Thalassobaculum sp. OXR-137: one gene and its partner. The protein of the gene in region 1 interacts with the protein of each later gene in a pairwise test. Links are inferred from orthologs where the notes say so. Each region holds a gene or a part of one and is shown on either strand. Other genes may lie near its edges.

Region 1 (6,292 bases):
CGGCCTGGGGCAAGGTCCGCCGCCGTCGCGACAGTCCAGATGAAGGATCGGCATGAGAGGGTATTTCGGCATCGGCGCCGACCGGATCAACAAGGCACAGAACATGGGCGCGCTCATGCGCACCGCCCATGCCTTCGGCGCCAGCTTCGTCTTCACCGTGGGCGAAACCTACAACAGCCGCGAGCTGCGGCATGCCGACACGTCGGGGACGACCGGCAACCTGCCCTATTACCGGTTCGGCTCACCGGACGAGATGCTGCTGCCCCAAGGCTGCGCGCTGGTCGGGGTGGAGATCACCGACGACGCGATCGAGCTGCCGAGCTTCCACCACCCGAAGAACGCCGCCTACATCATGGGGCCGGAGCGCGGCCATCTCGACCCGGAGCTGGTCGAGCGCTGCGAGCATGTGATCAAGATCCCGACGCGCTTCTCGGTGAATGTCAGCCTGGCGGGCGGCATCGTGATGTACGACCGGATGCTGTGCCTGGGCCTGTTCGCGCCGCGCCCGCACCGTCCGGGCGCGCCGACCGAGCCGGCGCCGGTGCCCGCCTTCGGGGCGCCGCTGTGGGTGCGCAAGCAGCGCCGCCGCGACCGCAAGGCGGAAGAAGCCAGGCTGAAGGACGCGAAGACGGATCGGGGCGAAGTCTGAGCCTGCCGGGGGAGATCAGCCCAGTCTGGCCGGCGCGGTCTGGTCAGCGCGGCATCAGCGGATTGAGCAGCCGCGAGAACGGACCGGTGAATTTCAGTCCGCCTTCCACCACGATCAGGCAGAGGCATTCCTCGGACATGTCCGCGACCGGCGTGTGGTCGATCTCCGGGGTCGCGACGCAGACATCGCCCCGGGCATAGCGTCCGATGCCGTCGGAATAGGCGCCCTTCAGCACCAGGGTGTGCTCGACATCCCCGTGGGTGTGCGACAGGACGCGGCCGCCGGGCGCGATCCGCACGAGCGAGGTCCGCACCGCGGGGTCGCCGATATCGAGCATCGCCTCGCGCACGCCGATTCCGCGGGTCTTCCACGGAAGAGCGTCGATTCCGGCGCTCAGGAAGCTGCGCAGGGGCTCAGGCACCAGCCTGACGGTTTCCGGATCCAGGGGCTGCATCGGCCGGGGCAGATCCTCTGCTTCGTCGATACTGTCGTCCAGCCGGGCAAGGACCGCCGAGAGCGCGCCGTCGGACAGGCTTTCCGGGGGCGTCGTTTCCATCAGCAGACCGCCGAGCGACTCGTAGTCGCGCACCTCGCGGCGGCAGGTCGGGCACAGGGCGAGGTGGGTGGCGACCAGCACGGATCCCGCCTGCGAGGTCTTGCCCGCCGCATAGTCCAGCAGCAGGTCCGCTTCGGGATGATGATGGGGGCCGATGTCAGCCAAGATCGTCAACCTCTCGCCGCATGCGGCCCAGGGCCAGGCGGATACGGGATTTCACGGTTCCGAGCGGCAGATCCTTCTCAGCGGCGATCTCCGCATGGGACTTGTCATCGAAATACGCCATCCGGATCAGTTCGGACTGCTCCGCCGGCAAATTTTTTATCGCGGTCAGGATGCGCACCCGCGACTGGTTCGCTTCGACCGAGCGGTCGGCCTGCGGTTCCGCATCGGGCACCAGCGCCGGATCGTTCGGATCCAGCTCCGGCCGACGCTCGCGGCGCAGGCGGTCGATCCGCTTGTTCCGGGCGATGGTGAAGATCCAGGTGCTGGCGCTGGCCTGCCGGCGGTCGAAGCTGTCCGCCTTGCGCCAGACCATGACCATCGCCTCCTGCACCACCTCCTCGGCCGCAGCACCGTCGGTACCGAGGCGCATCAGATAGGATTTCAGGCGCGGGGCGAAATGTTCGAACAGTTCGGCGAATGCCGCCTTGCTGCGGTCGACGGCCACCGCCTCGATCAGGGAGTCGAAGGACGCCGGCTCTTCGGCGATGTCGGGGGCGGACGTCATGCAGTCATGTAACGGGAGCCGCCGACGCAACGCAACCATCGCCGCGGGACCCCCTCCCGCCGGCTGTGTCGATTCGCCTTCGTACCAGCATCGTGCTTCCATGCCCCCTCTACGCGGCGCCGAGACGCCCGGATCACCGGGCTCGGATACATCGCCATTTATCTGCCACATCCATCGATTTGGATCCGTGCTGGTGCTCGGCAATTGAAATCGTCGGGCGGTGATGGCATCGAAGACGGGCTCCGCATTCGATCCGCTGCGTCGTGGGCGCTGGATCGGGTCGGACGTGGGCGCGGAGGGAAATGAGCAATGAGCTGGACTACCCGAGCGATGATGATGGCCCTGGCGGTGATCGGGGCAATGGCGGCGCAGCCGGCGACGGCGGCCGAGCCGGAGCGGATCGGCCGGAACGGCGACTGGACCGCGTTCACCCTGTCTCGGGGCGGCGGCAAGGTCTGTTACATGGCGTCCTCTCCGACCAAGGCAGAGGGCGACTACAGCGCGCGCGGCGAGGTGTTCGCCCTGGTCACCCATGACCCCAAGGCCGGCATTCACGACGAGGTCAGCATCGTCACCGGCTATACCTATCGCAAGGACAGCGAGGTGACCGTGCAGATCGGCGGCGCCACCTTCGACATGTTCACCAGCGGCGACCGGGCCTGGACCCAGGGACCCGAGGAGGACGGACCGCTGGTCCAGGCGATGGTGCGGGGCGCCGACATGGTGGTGAAGGGCGTGTCGTCGCGCGGGACGCTGACCACCGACACCTACTCGCTGAGCGGCTTCACCGCGACCAAGGCACTGATCGACAAGGCCTGTCCGTAAGGCATTTCGGGCGGGGCGTCGCACAGGACACTTGCGTTGCGGCGGTCGCGGCGCCATTTTGCGCCGCATGACGCAAGCTGCCATCACGACCGTCTCGGCCGAGCAGGCCGCCGCGGACCTGCGCGCCTTCGCCGCGCGCGGGCCGATGCCGGCCGATTCGCGCGCCGATCTGATCGGCCTCGACCGCGCCGAACTCGCAGCCCTGTTCGCCGAGGCCGGGCTGCCGAAGTTCCGCGCCAACCAAGTCTGGCAGTGGATCTACCACAAGGGTGCGATCGCGTTCGAGGGCATGACCAACCTGGCCAAGCCGCTGCGCACCGATCTGGAGCAGCGGTTCCGGATCTCGCGACCGGGCATCGCCACCCGCCAGGACAGCATCGACGGCACCATCAAGTGGCTGCTGCGCTTCGCCGACGGCAACGAGGCGGAGATGGTGTTCATCCCGGAAGAGGACCGCGGCACGCTGTGCATCTCTTCCCAGGTCGGCTGCACGCTCACCTGCTCGTTCTGCCATACCGGGACCCAGCGTCTGGTGCGTAACCTGACGGCGGCGGAGATCGTCGGTCAGGTCATGCTGGCGCTGGACGAACTGGACGGGTTCCCGACCGCCGGGACCGAGCGCCGGCTGACCAACATCGTCCTCATGGGCATGGGCGAGCCGCTGTACAATTTTGACAACGTGGCCAAGGCGCTGCGCATCGTCATGGACAACGAGGGCGTGGCCCTGTCGCGCCGCCGCATCACCCTGTCGACCTCGGGCGTCGTCCCGATGATGGAGCGCTGCGGCGAGGAGATCGGCGTCAATCTGGCGATCTCGCTGCACGCGACCACCGACGACACACGCGACATCCTGGTGCCGATCAACAAGAAGTGGCCGATCCAGGAGCTTCTGGACGCCTGCCGCGCCTATCCCGGCGTCAACAACGCCCGGCGCATCACCTTCGAATACGTGATGCTGGAGGGGATCAACGACAGCGTCGAGGATGCCAAGCGTCTGGTGTCGTTGATCCGCGGCATCCCGGCGAAGATCAACCTGATCCCGTTCAACCCGTGGCCCGGCTCGAACTACGTCTGCCCGAGCGACGAGAAGATCGAGCAGTTCGCCCAGGTGGTGCTGAAGGCCGGCTACGCCTCGCCGGTGCGCCGGCCGCGCGGCCGGGACATCCTGGCGGCCTGCGGTCAGCTCAAGAGCGAGAGTCGCAAGCAGACCCGCCGCGAGTTGCGGGCCGAGGCCGCCGAATAACGATCTTGTGATCTAGCTCTCGGCGCTCTCCGTCGGGGCCTTTTCATTGCCCACTGTCCGGATCCAGTAGCCGGGACCGTAATCGGTCGTGATCGGCTTCATGGAGTCGATCACGCCGCTGCGCCGCGCCTCCAGCAGCTGCCGGCCGATCGGCTGGAACAGGTTTTCTGGGCCGCCCGGGAACGGATCGCCCAGGGTCACCAGGATCGTGCGCGGGGCGCGAAATCTATTACGCTCAAGCATTTGGCGCACGGACTCCGTCGCGTGAGGTATGTCGAGCCCGCCCAGGTCGAGCTGATACTCGGCATCGTCGGGACCGGAGACCAGTCCATCCAGCAGGCGTTCCTCGTCCATTCTCGCGATCTCTCGTCTTCGGGGCGCGGTCGGCGGGTCTAGAACCCCTGGCGATATAGAGTCCAAAGTCCTGGGACAACCGGTTTTGGACGAATTAAAAAATTCCGTGGAAAAGTATGGTCCGGCGGAAGAATCGCCCTGCGCCGCAGTTGAATGAAAGGCTCTTCGTCCTTACCTTACGAGGGTATGCCGGCAGGGGCCGGGGCAGATGAAGAGGGTTCTCATGAATTACGATCGTCAGACGATGTCGCGGTCACAGGCCGATGTCGCCCAATACGACGTCGGTCTGCGCCAGTACATGCTCGGCGTATACAATCACATGGTGGCGGCGCTCGCGTTCACCGGACTGATCGCGTTCGGCACCACCATGCTCGCCGTCCAGGACGGCTACCTGACGCCTCTCGGCGAGACGCTCTACGCCTCGCCGCTGCGCTGGGTCGTGATGCTCGCGCCGATCGGCATGGTGTTCCTGATCTCCGCGCGGGTGACGAGCATGTCGCTCTCCGCCGCCCGGATTTCTTTCTACGTCTTCGCGGCGCTGATGGGCCTGTCCCTATCGTCGGTGTTCCTCGTCTACACGGGTGAGAGCATCGCGCGGGTGTTCTTCATCACCGCCGCCGCCTTCGCCGGGCTGAGCCTCTACGGCTACACCACGAAGAAGGACCTGTCCGGTCTCGGCACCTTCGCGATCATGGGCGTGTTCGGCGTGCTGATCGCCAGCATCGTGAACATCTTCCTCGCCTCCACGGCACTGCAGTTCATGATCTCGGTCGGTGGCGTGCTGGTCTTCTCGATCCTGACCGCCTACGACACCCAGCGGATCAAGGAGATGTACAACGAGATCGACGCCTCCGACGTCGCCGGCAAGAAGGCGATCATGGGCGCGTTGACCCTGTATCTCGACTTCATCAACCTGTTCATGTTCCTGCTGCAGCTCTTCGGCAACCGCGAGTAACGCTCGCGGCGGCTTCGGCCGCGGTTCAGGAAAAGGTTGCACGGCCCCGTCGGTTTCGGCGGGGCCGTTTTGTTTTGGTTAAGATCCCGGATGTTAAGATAGAACCATTCGGCTGACTTCCCGGGGACCTTCGCTTAGTATCCCGCGTACTCAGCAAGACCTGCCGAGAGGGGAGCAATGGCGCAGTCACTGTACGAGGTACACACGCTGAAAGGTGGCCAGTGGGTCATCGATTCGACGTACCCTGACAAGGACTCCTCGATCGAGGTCGCCAAGCAATTGCATGGCGAAAAGCGCTTCGAAGGCATCAAGGTCATCAAGGATACGTTCGACCCGAAGACCGGCCAGGGCAAGGAACTGGTGGTGTTCGATACGTCGAAGACGGCCAGGGAACGGCCCACGCCGCCGTCGCCTGCCGCCAAGGCCGCAGACGCTCCCGCAGCCGCGGCTCCCGCCGCCGCCGCAGCCCGGACCAAGAAGAAGCCGAAGAATCAGGACGTGTCGGTGGCGCTCAAGGCGACGGGATGGCTCCTGGTCATCGTGATCGGCGGGCTCGGCGTGCTGTTCCTCATCAACAAGGCGGGCGCCCTGTTCTCCCAGGGATTCTGAGCGGACCGGCGGCTCAGGGCCAGGCCGCGGTGTCGGCCCGCACCATCCCGCACTCCTTGAAATACGAGTCGTAGTCCGTCGGCGGCCCGGCCAGGGCATGGATCAGCCGGATCAGGCTGAACTGCGCCGTCGGCACGGCGATCGGCGGCTCCCAGGACTGCGGCAGGGGAAGCAGACACCGGTGGCGGTCGATGCTGATCACCGTCTCGCGATGCACCAGCCGGCCTTCGTAGAAGATGTCCAGATACATCGACCGCGCGTTTTCCCGACCGAAGGGATGGTCGGCCGGGAGGGGGACGGCCGCCTGATCCACCAGGCCGTAAGCCATGGTGATGGCGATGTCCGGCCGGTAGCAGAACGAGACCCGGTGC
Region 2 (6,500 bases), 990 kb from region 1 along the record:
GGGCCCCGGAGTTTGACGAAACACACCTGAAGCGGGAAGGGATACGCGCCCGTCGCGGCGTCGGCGGCGGTCGGCGCCCGGCCGTCGATCGGGACGACGTTGAGATCCAGTTGCTCGCTGCGGATCTGCAGCAGGGTCGTGATCGCGAACGAGCCGGCAATCCTGGCCGCCAGGGCGGCGTTCTCCTGGTCCGTCTTGCCGATGGCGATCCCCCGGCGCGTGAAGGCCCGGTCGAAGGCCTGCTGCAGGTCAGGCACCCGGGAGGCGAGATAGGGATGCTCGGATCCGCTATGGGGCCTCAGAATGACCTTCAACGGCGTTCCATCCGCCCAAGTGGGTGCGGGATCCCTGTAGATTGCCGGCAGATCTCTGACCGCGATGCTGTTGGGGGCAGGGTGGGAGGTGGCGAAGACCAGGGCAGTGATCAGACACAGGGTAACGTCCAGGCCTCCGGCAGTTTCCCGGCTCGTCAGCGGGCGACCGGCAAGACCGATATCGATGGCGCCGTCGGCCAGGGCCTGCATGCCGCCGGTCGAACCCATGCTGGGCAGGACCTCCACCCCCACGCCCGGTGTCTGGGCGGTGTAAGCGCGCCCGAGATCTCGGGCGAGTGCCAGCCCCATGCCGGTGCCGCCGATACGGATGGTGGATTCAGCTCGGGCTGACTGGAAGGCGGAGGCTGCCAGAATCAGCACCAGAGAGGCGAGTGCGCCGAGCCCGCCATGCCTCATACGGAAATCTGTCACCAAATCCTCCTCGCCATGGCCGACCCGGTCTGCGGGGGCGTAGGAAGAATACAGCGATTTAGATTTAGTTTTAATTAATTCCCGTAAACCAACTCGGGGCGTTGGTTCACGCCGTGGCCGGCAGCAGGTCGTCCGCGTAGACGTCGTCCACGTCGACGATGGCATAGGCGCTCGGATCGGCGAACAGCGCGCGCAGGGCGGCGTTGTTGATCTGGTGGCCGGCCTTCACCGCATCCACATGGCCGATCAGCGGCGCACCGGCCAGATACAGGTCGCCGACGCAGTCCAGCACCTTGTGGCGCACGAACTCGTCCTTGAAGCGCAGGCCGCCTTCGTTCAGCACCGTGTCGCCGTCGATGACGACCGCGTTGTCCAGGCTGCCGCCGCGGGCGAGGCCGTTGGCCTGCAAATACTCGACCTCGTGCAGAAAGCCGAAGGTGCGGGCCTGGGCGATCTCGTGGCGGAAGGTGCCGTTGACCATCTCCACGCCGAGCGAGGCATGGCCGATCGCCTTGCTGTCGAAGTCGATCTCGAAGTCGATAGCGTAGCTGTCGGCCGGGCTCAGCGTGACCCGCTTGCCGTCCATGTCCACCGTCACCGGCTTACGGATCTCGATGGCGCGGCGCGGCGCGTCCTGTTCGGCGATGCCGGCGCAGTCGATCAGGAAGACGAAGGGCTCAGACGACCCGTCCATGATCGCGACTTCCGAGCCGTCGATCTCCACCAGCGCGTTGTCGATCTCGCAGCCGGCGAAGGCAGCCATCAGGTGCTCGACCGTGCCGACGCGCACATCGTCCTCATTGGCGATGACGGTGCACAGGCGGGTATCGACCACGTTGTCGTAGCGTGCCGCGATGAACGGGTTGCGGTCCTGGATGTCGGTGCGGTGGAAGACGATGCCGTGATTGATCGGCGCAGGGCAGAGACGCATGGTGATCTGCGTGCCCGAGTGGAGCCCGACCCCGCGACACGGGATGGCCCGCTTGAGCGTCTTCTGACGGGACGCTGCGGCGTATCCTGGAAATCGTGTCGCCATGATCACTGTCGAGCCTCAATCATTCCATGTTCTAGGTCTACTTCCGTATCCCAAGCGGACAAAAAGCGACCCCGGTAGATTTAGCAATCCGACCGGGGTCGCGGAAGTCACTCTTTGTTACAGACTGTTACCGAAATTACAGCGCTGTATCAAAGAGTTATAGGGCGATGCTCAATTGGCCTGACGACGCAGGAAGGCCGGAATGTCGAGCATCTCGTCTTCGTTCTGGCTGGCCCGCACCCGATCGCCGGGGTTGAGCGCGCCGAGACGCGGCTGGGCGGCCTGAGCCGGCGCCGGACGCTGGGCCTGCTGCGGCTGCGGGGCCGGGGCCTCCGCCGGCTTGTCGTTCTTCAGGCCGAGCCCGGTGATCTGCCGGAACAGACCGGCGCTGCGGGACTTCGGAGCCGCGTCGGCGGCTTCGGCCCGGGTGGCGTTGACCATGTCGCTGCCGCGGAACGGGTCCGCCGCCTTCGGGGTCATGTCCGGACGACGCTGCGGCACCGTCGAGGCGGTCGGCCGGAAGGCGTCGGGAGCGACCTTCGCCACGGCCGGGGCCGCCGCGTCGACGATCTCGACCTTCTCGATCCCGGTCTCCTCCTGATCGTCCTCGGCGGAGTCCAGAGACGCCACCTCGGCGAAGTCGTCGGCATCCGGGAAGGACAGCTCGCCGATGCCGCTCTCGGCCTGACGGGTGATGTCCAGGGTGGACATGGACGCGGCCGGCTTCGGGGCCGGGGCCATCGGGGCGGCCTCGGCGCGGATCGCGGTCTCCGGCATGGGCTCCGGCTCCGGCTGCTTGACCGGGCGCGGGGTGACGACCGAGAGCTGCGGACGCGGCTTGGCGACCTGGCCTTCGGCGGCGATTCCGGTGGCGACCACGGAGACCCGCATCACCCCTTCCATCTTCTCGTCGAAGGTGGAGCCGAAGATGATGTTGGCGTCGCTGTCCACTTCCTCGCGGATGCGGTTGGCCGCCTCGTCGACCTCGAACAGGGTCATGTCGAAGCCGCCGGTGATGTTGATCAGCACGCCCTTCGCACCCTTCATGGAGGCGTCTTCCAGGAGCGGGTTGTTGATCGCGGCCTCGGCGGCGTCGATGGCGCGCTTCTCGCCGCTGGCCTCGCCGGTGCCCATCATCGCCTTGCCCATCTCGCTCATGACCGTGCGGATATCCGCGAAGTCGAGGTTGATCAGGCCCGGCATGACCATCAGGTCGGTGACGCCGCGCACACCGGAGTGCAGCACGTCGTCCGCCATGTTGAAGGCGTCCGCGAAGGTCGTCTTCTCGTTGGCGATCCGGAACAGGTTCTGGTTCGGGATAATGATCAGCGTGTCGACGTAGCTGGTCAGCTCCTCGATGCCGCCCTCGGCCAGGCGCATGCGGTGATGGCCTTCGAAGTGGAACGGCTTGGTGACCACGCCGACGGTCAGGATGCCGCGCTCGCGCGCCGCCCGGGCGATGACCGGGGCCGCACCGGTGCCGGTGCCGCCGCCCATGCCGGCGGTGATGAAGCACATGTTGGCGCCGTTCAGGGCGTCGAGGATCTCCTCGATCGACTCCTCGGCGGCGGCCCGGCCGACATCCGGACGGGAGCCAGCGCCGAGACCCTGGGTGACCTCGGCCCCGAGCTGGATGCGCCGCTCGGCCATGGACTGCTTCAGCGCCTGGGCGTCGGTGTTGGTCGAGATGAAGTTCACACCGCCGAGATTGGCGCTGATCATGTTGTTGACGGCATTGCAACCGGCGCCGCCGACACCGACGACGGTGATGTTCGGGGCCAGCTCGTTGTCTTCGTTGGGGACAGTGATGTTGATGGTCATGCGTGCCTCCGGGGTAGCGTCAAATCTTGGCGGGGTGGGGGGAGCGGCCGTCGCCGCGGGAGTCGTCGATGGTCGAGTGTCCGTCGCCGGTGGGGTCGGCGGCGGAGGAAGGTTGCGGGTCGCGCGAAACGACGTTTCTCGCCTGACGGCGCCAGCAGGAGCCGTGAGCACCGACCGAGGGCTGGACGGTGATGGAGCGGGGGTGTGCGGGGGAATGCGAGGATCGTTCGCGCATCAGAAATGCTCCTTCAGCCACGAGCCGACCCGGCCGAAGAGGCCGGCGGACTCGGTTTGCGGGGCAGGCGCCAGACGGGGGGCGTCGAGGTGGGGATTGGCGGCGTAGACCAGCAGCCCGGCGCAGGTCGAGAAGGCTGGCCCGCCCGCAGCCTCGGCGAGGCCCTGGACGCGGATCGGCCGGCCCATGCGAACCTGCTTGTCGAGGATGAGCTGGGCGAGCTCACGCGCGCCCGGCAGCTGGCTTGCACCGCCGGTCAGCACGACGCGCCGGCCGGCGATCTTGTCGAACCCGCTGGCTTCCAGCCGAGAACGGACAAGTTCGAAGGTCTCCTCCAGCCGCGGACGGATGATCCCGACCAGCAGCGACTTGGAGACGTGATTGGGTTGGACGTGGTCCTCCTCGCCGATCGGCGGGACGTCGATGGTCTCCTGATCGTCGAGCGGCGAGGGCAGGGCGCTGCCGTACAGCGTCTTGATCCGCTCGGCGGCGAGGATCGGGGTGGAGAACCCGCGGGCGATGTCGTTGGTCACGTGGTGGCCGCCGACCGGGATGCAGTCGGTATAGACCACGTTGCCGTCGAAGAAGACGGCGAAGCTGGTGGTGCCGCCGCCCATGTCGATCACGGTGACGCCCAGATCCATCTCGTCGTCGACCAGGCAGGACAGGCCCGAGGCGTAGGGCGAGACGACCAGCGCGTCCATGTCCAGGTGGCAGCGCTCCAGCACCGTGGAGAGGGTCCGCACGGCGCCGCTGTTGGCGGTGACCACGTGCATGTGCGCACCCAGGGTCTCGCCGAACATGCCGCGCGGATCGCGGATGCCGTTGGTGCCGTCGATGGTGAAGCCCACCGGGATCGAGTGGATCAGGTCCTGGCCGTCGAGGTTCTCCAGATGGCGCCACTGGTCGAGCACCCGGCGCAGGTCGCTGTCGCCGACCTCGTGACCGGCGACGGAGACTTCCACCCCCACCGTCTGCGAGGCGGGCCAGCCGCCGGAGATGTTCACCATTACGGAGCGCAGTTCGGCGCCGGCCATCTTCTCGGCCGCGTGCACGGCGTTCAGGATCGAGGCCTCGAGCTGGTCGACATCGGTGATGCGGCCGGCCTTCACGCCGCGGCTGACCTGGTGGCCGATGCCGGCCACGCGGATCGAGCCCGACGGCAGCCCAGCCCCCGCCAGGAGCGGGTTCGACGGTGGGTCGCCGATCTTGGCAACGAAACAGCACACCTTGCTCGACCCGATGTCGAGGGCGGCGACCAATCCGCTTCGTGTTTTGCCCAGGGGCTTTCTCACCGGTGTGTCCTTCTTCCGTTCGTCAGGTGTTGGCGCCGGGGGACGCGGCGCGCTCGCGCGCGGCCGGGGTCACCCGCATGATCAGCTGGTCGGGAATGCGCAGGTCGATGGTCACCACGTCGCGCTCCAGCACGCCGTGCTCGCGCGCCAGGCTGGCCAGGTGGGTCCAGGCGCCGGCCGGATCGACCTCCGGCAGTTCCACGTCCATCCCGTTGTTCAGCCGGACGGTCCAGCGCCGGCCGCTGACCCAGGTCAGGGCGCGCACGCGCTGCAGCAGTTCCGGCTCGCTCGACAGCATGGCCAGCGCGCCGGCGGCCCGCTTCGGGGCCTCCTCGCCGATGACGATCGGCAGGTCGTGGAACTTGCGGACGTCCTGTCCCGCGATCGCCACGCCGTCCTGATCCACCAGGGTGAAGTCGCGGCCGCGCTGCCACAGGGCGATCGGCCGTCGCTCCACCAGGGTCACATGCAGGGTGTCCGGCAGGCGGCGCTCGACCCGGGCGTCCTTGACCCAGGGCAGGGCCAGGACCCGCTCGCGGGTGGCCTCCAGGTCGACGCTGAGGATCGGCGTGCCGCGCTGGACGCCGACCTGCTCCAGCAGGGCGCCGGGCTTGGTGTTCTCGCGGCCGGAGACCAGCACGTCGTCGATGGCGAGGCCGGCGTCGGCGGTGAGCTGCAGCGCGCCGTCGGTCACGTTCGCCCAGGCGCGGGCGAAGCTGCCGGACTGAACGGTCCAGCCGATGGCGGTGCCGGCGCCGACGATCACCACGGCGGCCGCGCCGAAGCGCAGCAGCGGGCCGCGCCAGGCCGGGACCGGACGATGACGGCGGGCGGGGGTCGCCTTGCCGCGCTTGCCCTTGGCCGGCTGCTTCTTCGCCGCGGAGAAGGGGGTCAGTAGTCGCATCGGGCCCCCTCCACCATGCGGGCGACCAGCTCCGGGAAGGAGATGCCGCGGAAGGCGGCCTGCTCCGGCACGAGCGAGGTCGGGGTCATACCCGGCTGCGTGTTGATCTCCAGCAGGTACAGCGTGCCCGGATCGGACTTGGTGTCGTCGTATCGGAAGTCGCAGCGGCTCACCCCGCGGCAGCCCAGCGCCTCATGGGCGCGGCGGGCCGTCTCCAGCGCTTCCTCGCGGATCGCGGCGGGGATCGGCGCCGGCAGCAGGTGGATCGAGCCGCCCTCGGCGTACTTGGCCTCGTAATCGTAGAAGCCGCGGTCGGAAGTGATCTCGGTCACTTCCAGCGGCTCGCCGTCGAGCACGGCGACGGTCAGCTCGCGGCCGTCGATGAACGGTTCCACCAGCACCCGGTCGCCGAAGGTCCAGTCGCTGCCGGTCGGTCGGTAGTTATCGCCGTCCTTCACGATGT

Evidence for each region.
Region 2: the proteins of rlmN (region 1) and ftsZ interact in binary tests that used the Escherichia coli proteins (3 or more experiments, as listed by UniProt). The link is inferred for Thalassobaculum sp. OXR-137 from one-to-one orthologs.

What each region holds. Positions count from the first base shown.
Region 1 is NZ_CP139715.1:1,750,839-1,757,130, forward strand. Bases 2,137-4,915 are described here. They hold rlmN (23S rRNA (adenine(2503)-C(2))-methyltransferase RlmN), read left to right. Parts: upstream 2,137-2,827; coding sequence 2,828-4,003; downstream 4,004-4,915. Other genes in these bases: T8K17_RS08265 (invasion associated locus B family protein), read left to right, coding at 2,245-2,760; T8K17_RS08275 (hypothetical protein), read right to left, coding at 4,016-4,357; T8K17_RS08280 (Bax inhibitor-1/YccA family protein), read left to right, coding at 4,581-4,915. In the rest of the region: T8K17_RS08250 (RNA methyltransferase), read left to right, coding at 53-649; T8K17_RS08255 (ChrR family anti-sigma-E factor), read right to left, coding at 693-1,370; T8K17_RS08260 (sigma-70 family RNA polymerase sigma factor), read right to left, coding at 1,363-1,935; more of T8K17_RS08280, read left to right, coding at 4,916-5,312; T8K17_RS08285 (hypothetical protein), read left to right, coding at 5,490-5,921; T8K17_RS08290 (hypothetical protein), read right to left, coding at 5,935-6,292.
Region 2 is NZ_CP139715.1:2,743,161-2,749,660, forward strand. Bases 1,279-4,265 are described here. They hold ftsZ (cell division protein FtsZ), read right to left. Parts: upstream 3,604-4,265; coding sequence 1,954-3,603; downstream 1,279-1,953. Other genes in these bases: lpxC (UDP-3-O-acyl-N-acetylglucosamine deacetylase), read right to left, coding at 1,279-1,782; ftsA (cell division protein FtsA), read right to left, coding at 3,838-4,265. Outside these bases: T8K17_RS12960 (substrate-binding domain-containing protein), read right to left, coding at 1-746; more of lpxC, read right to left, coding at 853-1,278; more of ftsA, read right to left, coding at 4,266-5,133; T8K17_RS12980 (cell division protein FtsQ/DivIB), read right to left, coding at 5,156-6,037; T8K17_RS12985 (D-alanine--D-alanine ligase), read right to left, coding at 6,025-6,500. UniProt on the Escherichia coli protein: Essential cell division protein that forms a contractile ring structure (Z ring) at the future cell division site. The regulation of the ring assembly controls the timing and the location of cell division.